3 regions of the Candidatus Contubernalis alkaliaceticus genome follow, and region 1 is predicted to be linked to each of the others. Evidence: riboswitches for the same ligand, from Rfam matches in the RefSeq annotation. Region 1 holds a riboswitch; each other region holds the start of a gene.
The links. Region 1 has a riboswitch for cyclic di-GMP ahead of HUE98_RS00240 (transglutaminase-like domain-containing protein). Riboswitches for the same ligand answer to the same signal wherever they lie in the genome.

Region 1 (4,203 bases):
CTGGAAAAGAAGCATTCGTAATAACTCCAGCACAGCCCAGCGTAGTTAAAGATATATTGCAGGAGAAAAAAATATCGAATATTTCCGGCCAAGAGCAAATTCAACCCGCAGCTTGTAAAGAGCAGCAGGCAGAAGCATAGAAAATTAAATTAAAAAAAACAGAGGCACCTGATGGTCCCTCTGTTTTTTTTAATTTAAATTATTATATGGCCGTGCACCTTTCGTCGATTTAATTCCCCAGACGTTACCCTGGTAGTTAGCTCGGACCAGGCAGCCCTGCGGCACCCGCAAGGGTTCACTTACCGCTGCTTCCTTCCGGACCTGACGGGGTTCATGAGCTCACGTCGCACAGGACCCAATCCTCATCACCACTTGCCAGGGGCAGACCCTAAAGAATATAAACCTCGGTTAGGAATTCAGCCCTGCTATAGCGGTTTGCAGGTTCAGGGCACCGCTACCTCCCCACCTAGCACGACCAATCATTAATCTTATATAAAAAAGCCTGCTGATTCAAAAAAGGCAAGCTTTTACTTTAAAATGGCGGAGAGAGAGGGATTCGAACCCTCGAGACGGGGTTAACCCGTCTACTCGCTTTCCAGGCGAGCGCCTTCGTCCAGCTCAGCCATCTCTCCGAACAATAACTAACTTCATAAGCCCTTACTTTAGACCAGGTTTTAGCTGTAAAAGCATTTAATAAATAATCCAACATTTTTGATTATAACATATATTTGTTTTAATCGTCAAATCTAAAACACTTTCTTCTCCTCTGCATTTAGCATCTCTGATTATGCATATAATCATACTACCTGCTAAACACACTGCTGTCCCCTTAAAGCTTCCACCAACACCTGAAGTTCATGCCGGAACAACAAGGAAACTCCTTTTAAAAAATATAAAAGGAGCTTCCTAGATTGCAGCTGCTTACAACCGGTGGGGCGGCTGAATATGCTGCAAAAAAACTATGATAAATTTTTTTAGATAATTATTATATAATGGAATTCTTCCAAACTGCCCCTAAGCTTCCTCCTTGAAACCTTACTCTTATGGACTGATCGTTATATGTTTCAACAACGTGAGAGGCATGGGGGAAATTTCCAAAATACTTAAAGGTAAGGTCTACCGGTACCCACCCCAGGCCATCCACATAAAACTCTGCCCAGCTGTGACGGAAGCCCGCCAATGAACCGACAGCTATGTTCGTTCTTTGTGTCCTTGCAAAACCTGTAACCACCCTGGCTTTAAGCCCCTGTCCTGTGCAGTCATTGACAAATGCAACAGCCAATGTATAACAGTTTCCACTCCCTGCATATTTATTGTAAATCTGTCTGGCTGTTTCTACCGTATTATTGGTAGAGTTAATTGACACCGGACGTAAGGTCATATTGTAATCAGCAACAATAGTCTTGGTCTCTCCAGGTAATAACTCGCCAATATGAAATGTGCTGACTCTGCCGGCGGAAGAAACAATAGGATAGTTAGTAGAAATCAGGCTGGTAGTCTGGTAAGGAGAATTATTTTCCGGCAAAGGGACGTCTACCTGAATATTGTTTGATACTTCTCCACTGTTGTTGGTAACATCAACTTCCACTCTAAAACGAATAGTGTGAGCACTGCCAAATGAATAAGTTACAGGTGCTGTTGACTGCTGGGCCGTTTCTGTTGGAGTAATCTCTTCCTGTGGTTCTACCGGTTGTACTGCCTCCTGAGTAGATTCCTGAGTTGAAGCTGTTGTTTCTGGCGTTGGTTTAGCCTGTTCTAACACAGGGTTAGTTTTTTCTTCGAAATTTTTATCAATTTGAGCATCTGAAGCTGTTAATGAAACTGGCTCTAAAGAAGCCTGATCTGCCCCTGTGCTAAGATCTTCCTGCAAAGGCCCCGCATTGTTATCTTCATTTTCTTCTTTCCTAATGTCCTCCTCCAGATCCATCCATTTGGAATCATCCTGCGTTTTTTCTTCTTTTTCATCGGCTTCCGTAACTTGTACCCTTAAACTTACATCTTCCGGAGAAGAAGACTGGAAAAATGAAGATCCATAATAGTTCCCATCAAACCCCATACCTACACCCATTACTAAAAAAAACATAGCTCCACTTAAGGAAAATATTCGCAGCATAATAACAAACTTCTTTAACATTAAAAGTCCCTCCTTACGTTTTTGAGGGACCGACTCCGAAAAAAATAATTCCTGTTTCGGTAACCTGGCAATCATAGTCCGTAATTACGAACCTTAGACCCATAGTTTTGCGTCCTTACCTTTCGATAAGTTTGCCTTTGTCGGTCAGGTATTTACCTTTCCTACATATTAAATGTGTAACAATCCTACATATACTTTGCAACAAATTATTCTTCTGGATAAAAATACCAAACAAATTGAGTTATGCTAATGATACCACTTTTACAAATCGTTGTCAATATCTATTGTTAATCTTTGTAATATTTTTGGGGTATTTTGAAGAATTTTGGTATAATGGTAAAAACACTATGTCAACAAAGGATCTTGATATTTGTCCCTTTAATTACCTTTCAAAGCTCCAAAACCCGGGCCCCGGAGCTTTGAAAGTGCTACCCATGATCATGTGTTAGGTGAACAAACATGCCCAATCCCCGCTTTTTATACAGGATCCCTTCATCTGCCAGCATGTTAAGCCCTTTGGCGGCAGTGGCGGGATTAATTTAAACATCTCCGCCGGCTGATACTGAGAATATATTTTTTCATTACCTTTACTACCCTCGGATAAAATTTCTGTTTCCAGCACCCGATATCTGCACATAAATCGGCTTCATCCCATCCACATTAAACCTCACAGCAACACCTCCCTGTCAGCTAATATAGAGCATTGCTGTTGCAATATGCTATATTAGCTTTCCTTCTGTAAGTCAACAAATACTTTTTTTTGCAAATATAAAAGGCTCCGTGTCAATACATCTACGAAGCCTAAAAAAGAATTATATAGCAACTGTCCCTATGGTCTTAAGTGTTGTAAGTTTAAGGCAAAGTGGCAGATATTACGCCCAATTATCCCTTTTGTTATCCTGCTTTTTATATTGCTTTTTCCTTCTATCGTCTCTGCCGCCCTTGAATTTGGGCTTTCTGAAATTTCCCTGTGCTCCTCCCTTATATCCTGTTGACTTCTTCTGCCTGTAGGGAGTCTCCTCGGTCAAAGTAACCTGTGTGTTATCAGGTTCTTTGGTAAGTATTTTTAGGGCTGCTGCCAAAAGGGTTACAGAGTCTCTTTCCTCCAGCAGCGTTGCGGCTAATTCCTGATATTGGCGGAGATCTTCATTTTCTGCAACTTGTATCAGTTTATCCATGGCAATTTGCTGCTGTCCTTCTAAAGCCTCACTTAACGTAGGTACCGTCTGTCTAATAATTTTTCGTTTTGTAGTTTTTTCTATAATTCTCAGCTGGTTGAGCTCCCGGGGAGTCACAAACGTAGTCGCAATGCCGGGTTTCCCCAGACGACCGGTTCGCCCAACCCGGTGAACATACCATTCCGCATCCTGAGGAATATCAAAGTTATAAACATGGGTAACGTTGCTTATGTCCAGGCCCCGGGCAGCTACATCGGTAGCCACCAAAATTTCCGTCTTACCATTTTTAAAGTTTCGCATTACACTATCCCGTTTGGCCTGGGTAAGATCTCCATGGATTCCCTCTGCAACATATCCCCGCTTATTTAAAGCATCATTTAATTCATCTACCCGTCTTTTGGTCCTACCAAAAATTATCGCTAAGTCTGGAGACTGTATGTCTAATACACGGCAGAGAACATCGAACTTTTGCCTTTCATGGACTTCATAATAATATTGTTCCGTATTGGGAACAGTAACTTCTTTGGACTTTATCTTAATCACTTCCGGATTTTTCATAAACCGTTGGGCTAAATTCTGAACAGCCTTAGGCATGGTAGCAGAAAAAAGCAGTGTTTGATGATCAACAGGAATTCCTTCTAAAATTGTCTCAATATCCTCAATAAATCCCATATTAAGCATTTCATCCGCTTCATCCAATACAACCATACACACTTGTTGAAGCCGTATAGTTTTTCTCCTCATATGGTCCATTAATCGACCCGGTGTCCCTACTATGATTTGAGGTCTGTTCTTAAGGGATCTGATCTGCCGGACTATATCCTGCCCTCCATAGATAGGTAAAGCTTTAATCCCTTTAGTTTGCCCTATGGTATTTATTTCTTCCGCCAC
Region 2 (4,203 bases), 1.8 Mb from region 1:
CTCGAATCTTGGCAAGTTTTTCCTTTGAGTATCTTTTGCTGCCAGCATCTCCAGAAGTCATATACACTGCGGTAACTTGGCTGCCTCTCTTGACATGTTTAGCCAGACTTCCTCCACAGCCTATCAGATCATCATCTGGATGGGGAGCAAAAACTAAAACTTTCATTATACTCCCTCCTTGAATTAACTATTTCTTTCATTAACACTTAAATAATTATATGTTTGAAATATATAAAATTCCAATATTATACTTTGTATACTATTCCATCACCATAGAAACTGGAACTAATTATTTAATTCCTATGAAATTGTCAAGGCTAACTGGCTTTTAGTATCTCTTAAAAAAAGCCACTCCATTTCCATGGAAAGGCTTTAATGTGTCCTTACTGTTATATAGAAAGTTCCTTTCACGCTGGCATATACTAGTTTTTCTGCCTGTTCAGGGGTTGCTGCAATAAATATAACCTCAGGTTTTCCGGGAGATCCCTCTAAGGTTTCAGTTTTCCATGGATCCGACAGAACCAATGCATTTTCAACAATGGTGGAAGCAGAAAGCCCTCTGTTATCCCTTTCATCAGCATAAACAACTAGAATATCTACTTTACTGCCATAACTAATGAAATTGGCTATTGGCTCTAACCCGCTGACCGATATATTAATACCCCTCATATTTTCCGGTATTAAGCTGCAGAGGTTTCTCTCTCGATCTCTGTAAAACCCTGTTGGTTGTGTTTCGTTCACCTGAGAAAAGCAGGTAGAACCAGTTGATGTTAGTGGAACTTCCAGTTCTTCTAAAGCAAAAATATCCGGCCGGACCACTTTACCAGATTCTCCTGATGAATTTTTTTCTGGCTCATGGAATGCCTGGTAATCTGGTTCAGACTCAATGACATTATTTTGCTGTTTCCATTCAGGTATTCTTTCTATAGAAAAATCTTCTCCCCGTAGAAGAATTTTTTCCATACATTGAGGAACGATACCTGTAGGTTTGTGTTTCCCTTGAACCATACCTTCCGGATCTGTTCCTTTTTGCTCATAGACAAAAATATCCTGGGTTTTAATATTATCATCTTCCATACCTATAAGCTCAGTAATTTTTGTAATTTTCCTGGTTCCATCAGACATACGAGCCTGTTGAACAATAATATTAACAGATGAAGCTATCTGTTCCCTTATGGCACAAAGAGGTAATTCCATTCCCGCCATTAGTACCATAGTTTCCAAACGTACTATTGCATCTCGAGGACTGTTGGCATGGAGTGTGGAAATTGAACCATCATGACCGGTATTCATGGCCTGAAGCATGTCCAGTGTCTCTCCTCCCCGAACTTCTCCCACTACGATACGATCTGGTCTCATTCGCAAACAGTTACGGACCAGTTCTCTAATGGAATACTCTCCTTTTCCCTCAATATTAGCAGACCTGCTTTCCAAAGTAATGACGTGTTCCTGTCGAAGCTGAAGTTCTGCCGTATCTTCAATGGTTACTATTCTTTCCCCCTCAGGAATAAAGCTGGAAAGGACATTCAGCGTAGTAGTTTTGCCACTGCCAGTTCCCCCGGATACAATAATGTTCAACCTTGTCCTAACACAGGCTTCAAGAAAATCAATCATATCCTTGGTTATACTATTGAAGTTAATCAAATCTTCCGTCTGAAAGGGATCTGTAGAAAATTTTCGGATAGTCAGTGAAGGCCCTGTTATTGACAAGGGTGAAATAACTGCATTCACCCTTGAACCATCAGGCAGCCGGGCATCAACGGCGGGACTGCTCTCATCAATCCTTCTGCCCAGAGGGTTAATTATTTTATTAATAATGTGCAGTACATGGTCATCATCCCGGAAACTTACGTCGGTTTTGTGAAGCTTCCCACCCTTTTCCACGTAAATTTTATCAGATCCGTTAACCATTATTTCTGTAACGTTGGGATCACTAATTAGATTATTTATGGGGCCAAAACCGAACATTTCATTTGTAACATACTCAATTACTTTCTGTTTTTCTCCTTGGGATAGGGGTATTCTGTTTTCCATTAATATTTCATTCAGAGATTCAAGAACTTTTTCATCAAACTGCTTTTTTTGAAACTCATTGATATTATCCATTTGGATATGCTCGTCTAGTGTATCAATTACTTGTCGGAGCGTCTGATTAGCAATCTGATCCATTTCCTTTTTTTTATGAGTATTAACTGTTTTTTGTTTCTCTAATTGTGACTGTGTTGATTTTACTTCGTTTAGCTTGTATGTACTTTTTGAAAACATAAATTATCCCCCTTTCCAAAGATTAATTTTTTAATGGTGAAAGGTCTTTCTAATTTATTTTTTGTAAAATAAAAAACCCGACAGGCCGGGTTTACAGGTTATTTTCATACATAAAAATTCCTGTATAGGCGGCCAAGGCAATCATAGTTCCTTTATAAGGAACCTTAGATCCTGACTTTGCGTCCCAACCTTTCGGAAGGTTTGCCCTTTACTTTCAGGAATAAAGTTAATAAATAGTATTTAATACAAATAATATACACTCTATCACATTATAACATGTCCGTTACTTTTTGTCTAATTTAAGCTAACCCGAGATCCCAATAGATTATGGGAGGACTGCTTACGGTAATTTTTTAGCTAGAATTTAGAACACAGAAAAAGCACTGATAGAGATTCACAAGGGTTCCCCTCAACAATTTACTTATATTTGTATACGATCATTTAAATAATTTTCCAGTCTGTTCATCCCCTCAGCAATATTTTCCAGGGAGTTGGCATAGGAAATACGCAGGTATCCCTCACCATTTGACCCAAAATCAATTCCAGGAGTAAGGGCTACCTTGGCCTTTTTTAGGATTTCAAAGGAAAAAGTATAAGAATCAGTAGTGTATTTACTTATATTGGCCAGTGCGTAAAATGCACCAGTGGGTGGCACCTTAGCGGCAATTCCCATAGCCTTTAGTCGAGTCAACAGATAAAGCCGTCTTTGGTTATAAACCTTTGTCATCTCTTCAACTTCTTTTTGACAATATTTTAAGGCAGCACGGCCGGCCTCCTGCACAAAGGAGGTGACGCTAATAAATATGTTCTGCTGCAGTACCTGCATATAACGGATGTATTCCGGCGGAGCAATCAGGTAACCCAGGCGCCATCCGGTCATGGCATATTTTTTTGAAAAACTATTTATCACAATAGCCCGGTCTGTAAATTCCAGGATGCTGTGGTCCCGGCTTTCATAATTCAATCCATGATATACTTCATCAGAAATAATGCAGCATCCAATATCAGCTATTTTTTTCAGTTCTTCCGGTGAAAAAACGTTTCCCGTGGGGTTACAGGGAGAATTAATCAAAACTGCCTTGGTAGTAGGAGTCAGCTGTTTAATTAATTCTTCAGGTCTATACTTAAACCCATCCTCTTCCTTCACACTAACTTCCCGGGGAGTGCCCCCGGAGAAACGAATAAAATTAGGGTAACAGGCGTAATGAGGATTAGATATCACTATCTCCCCTCCCTCTACCAGTAAAGTTGAAAAAGCTATGAGCATGGCCGGGGAAGCTCCAGAGGTAATGATCACCTGTTCAGGAGAAATATTTACTCCATAATTTTGATCATAATAATGAGCAATATCTTCCCTTAGATCCCATTTCCCCAGACTGTGAGTGTATTGGGTATCCCCATCTTTAATAGCTTTAATGACTGCTTCTTTCACCGGTTCCGGAGTATTAAAGTCAGGTTCTCCAATTTCTAAGTGTATTATATTTTCTCCTCGGGCCTCCATCTGCTTGGCTTTTTCTAAAACCTCCATAACCATAAATGGTTTTATTTCCATTTACAATCTCCTTCTCTCTCTTTAAATTCATCATATTTACAATTATTAAATTTCTCTAAAGGTTGTTTTAATCCCTCTAGACAGCATTGTTTTTACTGTGTAATTTTAGTATAATTTCATTTAGAATAAAGTAACTATAAAGATTAATGAACAATCATTTAGTTTAATAGTTGCGGAAATTACTATATATGTTGAGGGGTAGCAGACCATGGGAGTAAAATATCAAGACTATTATAAATTATTAGGCATAGAACGAAGTGCCTCAGAAAAAGAAATTAGAAATGCCTACAGAAAATTGGCCAGGGAAAGCCATCCCGATCTTCAGCCCAAGGAAAAGAAAAAAGAAGCGGAAGAAAAGTTTAAGCTGATTAACGAAGCCTATGAGG
Region 3 (4,203 bases), 1.1 Mb from region 1:
TCCATGGATTTATAAAGCTCATCGGCAGAATTCCGTAAATCTTCTGCGGTTGCAGTAATCTCTTCCATGGAAGAGGACTGTTCCTCTGTAGAGGCTGCAATCTCCTGGCTTCCGGAACTAATCTGCTCCGCTGCCACAGTAACTTCAGTAATTTTTTCTACGATTCTCTGTACTTCTCCCACGATTTGGTTGAAGGTTTCACTGTTGGACATGATGACATCGGAACCTTCCCGGACTTTTTCTACCCCTTTGTCCATGCTTTCTACCGCACGGCCTGTCTCCTCCTGGGTTTCCTTGATTAATGCGGTGATGTCTACGGCAGCTTTTCCTGTCTGCTCTGCCAGCTTACGAACTTCTTCCGCTACCACCGCAAAACCCCGGCCCTGTTCTCCGGCCCGGGCGGCTTCTATGGCAGCATTCAAGGCCAAAAGGTTGGTCTGGTCTGCTACGGCGGTAATCATGCTGACTATATTTCCGATTTCTGAGGAACGGTTGTCCAGGCCTTCGATAATACTCCGCAGGCCCTCCACCATGTCATTAATATCCTTCATTTGAGTTACAGCATTTTTTATAGCTTCGGCACCTTCTGCGGCGCTCTCTGACACCTCTCTAGATATGTCAGCCATCTCCTGAGCACCGGTGCTGAGCTCCTGGCTGTTGCCGGCGAACTGGTTTGTGGTAGCGGCCACCTGCTCTAAGGTTGCGCTGGTGGACTCAGCGGCAGAAGATAATCCCTCGCTGGAATCCTTTACTCCCTGTGCTGTTTCGACTGCCTGCCGTATCAACTGGGATAGATTTGAATTCATGGTATTAAAGGCATTGGCCAGCTGACCGATTTCGTCTTTACGGTTCATTTCGGTCTGCACGGTGAAGTCCCCTTGGGCTACTTGATTGGCAATCTTAGTAATTTTTTGAATGGGATTGGCAATGCTGAGAGCTATGAAATACCCTAAAACAGCCACCATTAAGGCAGAGATGACAGCAACCATTACCATTAAGTTACGTAATATATCAACCCCGGCAAAGGCTTCCGCCTGGTCAATCATTACGACTAGGCCCATGGGCATGTCCCCTAGTTCTAGAACCTCTACAGTTCCCAAAACTGCATTACCCATGGTGTTTACATATTCACCTTGGGCACTGAAATCCAGGCTTCCGGAACTGATGGGTGCTGACAATACCTGTGCAGGCCAGGTAGTAACAGTCTGCTGCAGCACGGCTCCCTGGGATAATTCCCCATGCCTGAGGTTGCTGTGCAGCAGACCGTTAGAATCCACAAGGTAAGCATCCGCTGTTGACCCCAGATTCTCAAGTCCGTTATGAACTAACTGGTCAATTCCTTGAGCATTTACAGAAATGTTAAATGTACCAATTATGCTTCCCGATTGACCATCGCTTCTGACGGGAGATACGGCGGTCATAATGTTATCTAGAGCGACGTTGGAATAAAACAGGTCAGACCAGGCTACACGGCCGGCCAGGCCATCTTGAACATACTGCCGATCGGATAAATCAGCCCCCAAAAAATTGTTATCGGTGTTGGTGGTATATACCACTCTTCCGGTGGGGTCTGTTAAATAAAACAAGGCATAACCCATCTCTGCCAAAACCGCGCTGCTTATATCATCTAAAATCTCTACCCTTTCAAGCCAACGGGGGTCCTGGGTGTCCCATTCCACTTCACTTAAAATATTCATGCTCTGGTATACATCTCGGGTGGCAGCCAGCACCACAGCGTTATTTTTTACATCGTTAAAATAGGTGTCTAACTGTTCTTGTACCAGGCCGGCGTACATGTAATTGGCTGCTTCAATTTCCTCCTGAATGTTTGCACTGGCGCTGTTGTAAGAAATTACACTGATTGCAATAACCGGTACTAACCCGACCAATAAAAATAAAGAGATTAATTTAATTTTAAGGCTCATTTTTTTAAACATAAGATACTTCCCCTCCAATGAATTTAAAATAGTGCAAAAATAAAAAAACATGGCAGCGCCAGTTTTCTAAAAGCAAAAATTATAATTAGAAGAAACTATAATCTTTAGGAAAAGCTGGCAACCGGCTGTCTTCAGCATAAAAAGCTTTAGACCCTTGGTTTTGCGTCCCTGGTTTTCACCAGGTTTGCCTTTTTCAACTTATATATTATATTTTAACAGTTAAGCCTATCCCCCCTCATTCCAAATCAAATTCAAACCATGTCTAAAAGATTATTTGTTATGCCATAATATTCTAATATAATATATTCTATTAATACACAATATTTCCTTGTTGTATTTTGTCATTATATAAAAAAAAATGTCTAAAGATATTATTTGCTGTTACTAACAACAACGCATGCCCTTATAAACAAGTTTTATAAAAACGTCAATATTTAAGATAAAAAAACCATTATAAGTATTTTTATTGTTTTTTGCCCATTCAACTGCAATCCAAACTAATGTAATTGGTTTAGATTGCTAAAATGTTATATTAATGGATTATATTCTACAATTAAACATTATTTCCTTGTTACAATTTGTGGTAATTTTAGAATTTTTGTCGAAGAAATGACAAAGCCCCACCTACGCTAACGCTTAGAGGTGGGGATCTTATACCCTGAAAAAAAGAGATAAATTATTCCATATATATCTTAATCATTTTTCCAATACAGTGTTCTCTTCTAAAACCGCTAGAAAAACCTCCACCAACTCCGGATCAAACTGGCTTCCAGCACACCTTTTAACTTCAGCCGCAGCTTCTATTTGTGATAAAGGTTTTTTATAAGGTCTTCCGTTGGTCATTACATCATAGGCATCAACAATGGCTGTGATCCGAGCCAATAAAGGAATCTGCTGCTTTCTTAATCCTTCAGGGTAACCCTGCCCATCCCAGCGTTCATGATGGGAGATAATATCTTTTGCAACATGGGCAAATTCTTCCGTAGAACGAGCTATTCGATACCCTGTTTCAGGGTGCTTCTTAATAGCTGTCCATTCTTCTTCGGTTAAACTGTCCTTTTTCGTTAGGATTTCCTCAGAAATAGTAATTTTGCCTATATCATGCAGATAAATAAGAAGAGTTAACCTGTCCAATTCTGTTTCCGATAGATTAAACTTTTTGCCAATTTTTAAAGCCATATCCTGCATACGCCGGGCATGTTCCTCTGTCTCATAACTCTTTTCTTCCAGGGTTTTCAGTAGAGCATTTAGCACCGAACTCCTGACACTTCTACTTTCAGCCAGCTTATGTTTATACATATTGTCTTCAGCCTGTTTTAAAATCTCCGCAAGACAATCCTTCTCCCCCATCTGCTTACAAGCAATACCTAAGGCTATAGATAGAGGCACCGTTTTAACAAATGTTTTTTCACAATAAGATATAATTCTTTTACATATTCCCAGAGCATCTTCCTTTGTAACTTGGGGCAGAAGGACTACAAATTCATCCCCCCCCCAGCGGGCTATTATATCTTCTTGGCGGCAGGATTTCCTGAGGATATCAGCAGTACTTATCAGCATCTCGTCCCCTACACTGTGTCCATAGGTATCATTTACTAATTTAAGGCCGTTTAAATCCCCCATTATTATACTGATAGGCAGCTGACGGTCTGTATCCAACCTCTGCATTTCTTGCTCCATATATGCCCGATTATAAAGCCCCGTAGTAATGTCATGAAAACTTATGTAACGAATCTTATCTTCTGCCAGCTTACGCTCAGTAATGTTAACAGCAGCTAACAAAATACCGTCTACCTCTCCAGTAAGGTCATACAACGGCGCCAGGGAAAGGCTGACAAAGATAGGTGAACCGTCTTTCCTGAAACAATTTAATTCAAAATCATTAATTGATTTTCTCTCTACAATTACTTTGTTGCATTGATCATAAATACTGTTATGGATATCATACATGAAAAGGGAAACATCTTTTTCCAGCACTTCTTTTTCCGACCAACCAAAAATCCGTTCTGCCGCAGAGCTCCAGCTCTTCACCATGTGCAAAGAATTAAGGGAAATAAAAGCTACCGGTGAAGCATGGATTAATCCCCTGTACTTTTCTCCAATTTCCTGTAGTGCTTTCTTGGATTCCCTGTATTTGGTTACATCAGTTCCAGTCATAACAAAATATTTTATCGTGCCGTCCAGCTCCAACAAAACATTATAAGTCCAAAGTATTGTATAGATTAAACCATCTATTCCAATAAACTGTGTCTCTGATTCAAAGGGG

Region 2: it holds a riboswitch for cyclic di-GMP, as region 1 does, so the genes downstream of both, HUE98_RS09125 (CpaF family protein) here and HUE98_RS00240 (transglutaminase-like domain-containing protein) in region 1, are expected to answer to the same signal.
Region 3: it holds a riboswitch for cyclic di-GMP, as region 1 does, so the genes downstream of both, HUE98_RS05680 (methyl-accepting chemotaxis protein) here and HUE98_RS00240 (transglutaminase-like domain-containing protein) in region 1, are expected to answer to the same signal.

The regions. Positions count from the first base shown of each region.
Region 1 is NZ_CP054699.1:55,209-59,411, reverse strand. It holds gene HUE98_RS00255 (PH domain-containing protein) at 1-140, shown strand, start outside; RNA gene ffs (signal recognition particle sRNA large type) at 211-475, opposite strand; tRNA gene HUE98_RS00245 (tRNA-Ser) at 539-632, opposite strand; gene HUE98_RS00240 (transglutaminase-like domain-containing protein) at 986-2,134, opposite strand; cyclic di-GMP riboswitch class I at 2,190-2,280, opposite strand; partial or broken gene HUE98_RS00235 (GntR family transcriptional regulator) at 2,587-2,784, opposite strand; gene HUE98_RS00230 (DEAD/DEAH box helicase) at 3,007-4,203, opposite strand, start outside.
Region 2 is NZ_CP054699.1:1,829,757-1,833,959, forward strand. It holds gene HUE98_RS09115 (PIG-L deacetylase family protein) at 1-166, opposite strand, end outside; gene HUE98_RS18080 (RcpC/CpaB family pilus assembly protein) at 373-963, opposite strand; partial or broken gene HUE98_RS09125 (CpaF family protein) at 940-2,265, opposite strand; cyclic di-GMP riboswitch class I at 2,390-2,481, opposite strand; gene HUE98_RS09130 (pyridoxal phosphate-dependent aminotransferase) at 2,687-3,817, opposite strand; gene HUE98_RS09135 (DnaJ C-terminal domain-containing protein) at 4,026-4,203, shown strand, end outside.
Region 3 is NZ_CP054699.1:1,192,577-1,196,779, reverse strand. It holds gene HUE98_RS05680 (methyl-accepting chemotaxis protein) at 1-1,937, opposite strand, end outside; cyclic di-GMP riboswitch class I at 2,051-2,136, opposite strand; gene HUE98_RS05675 (sensor domain-containing diguanylate cyclase/phosphohydrolase) at 2,634-4,203, opposite strand, start outside.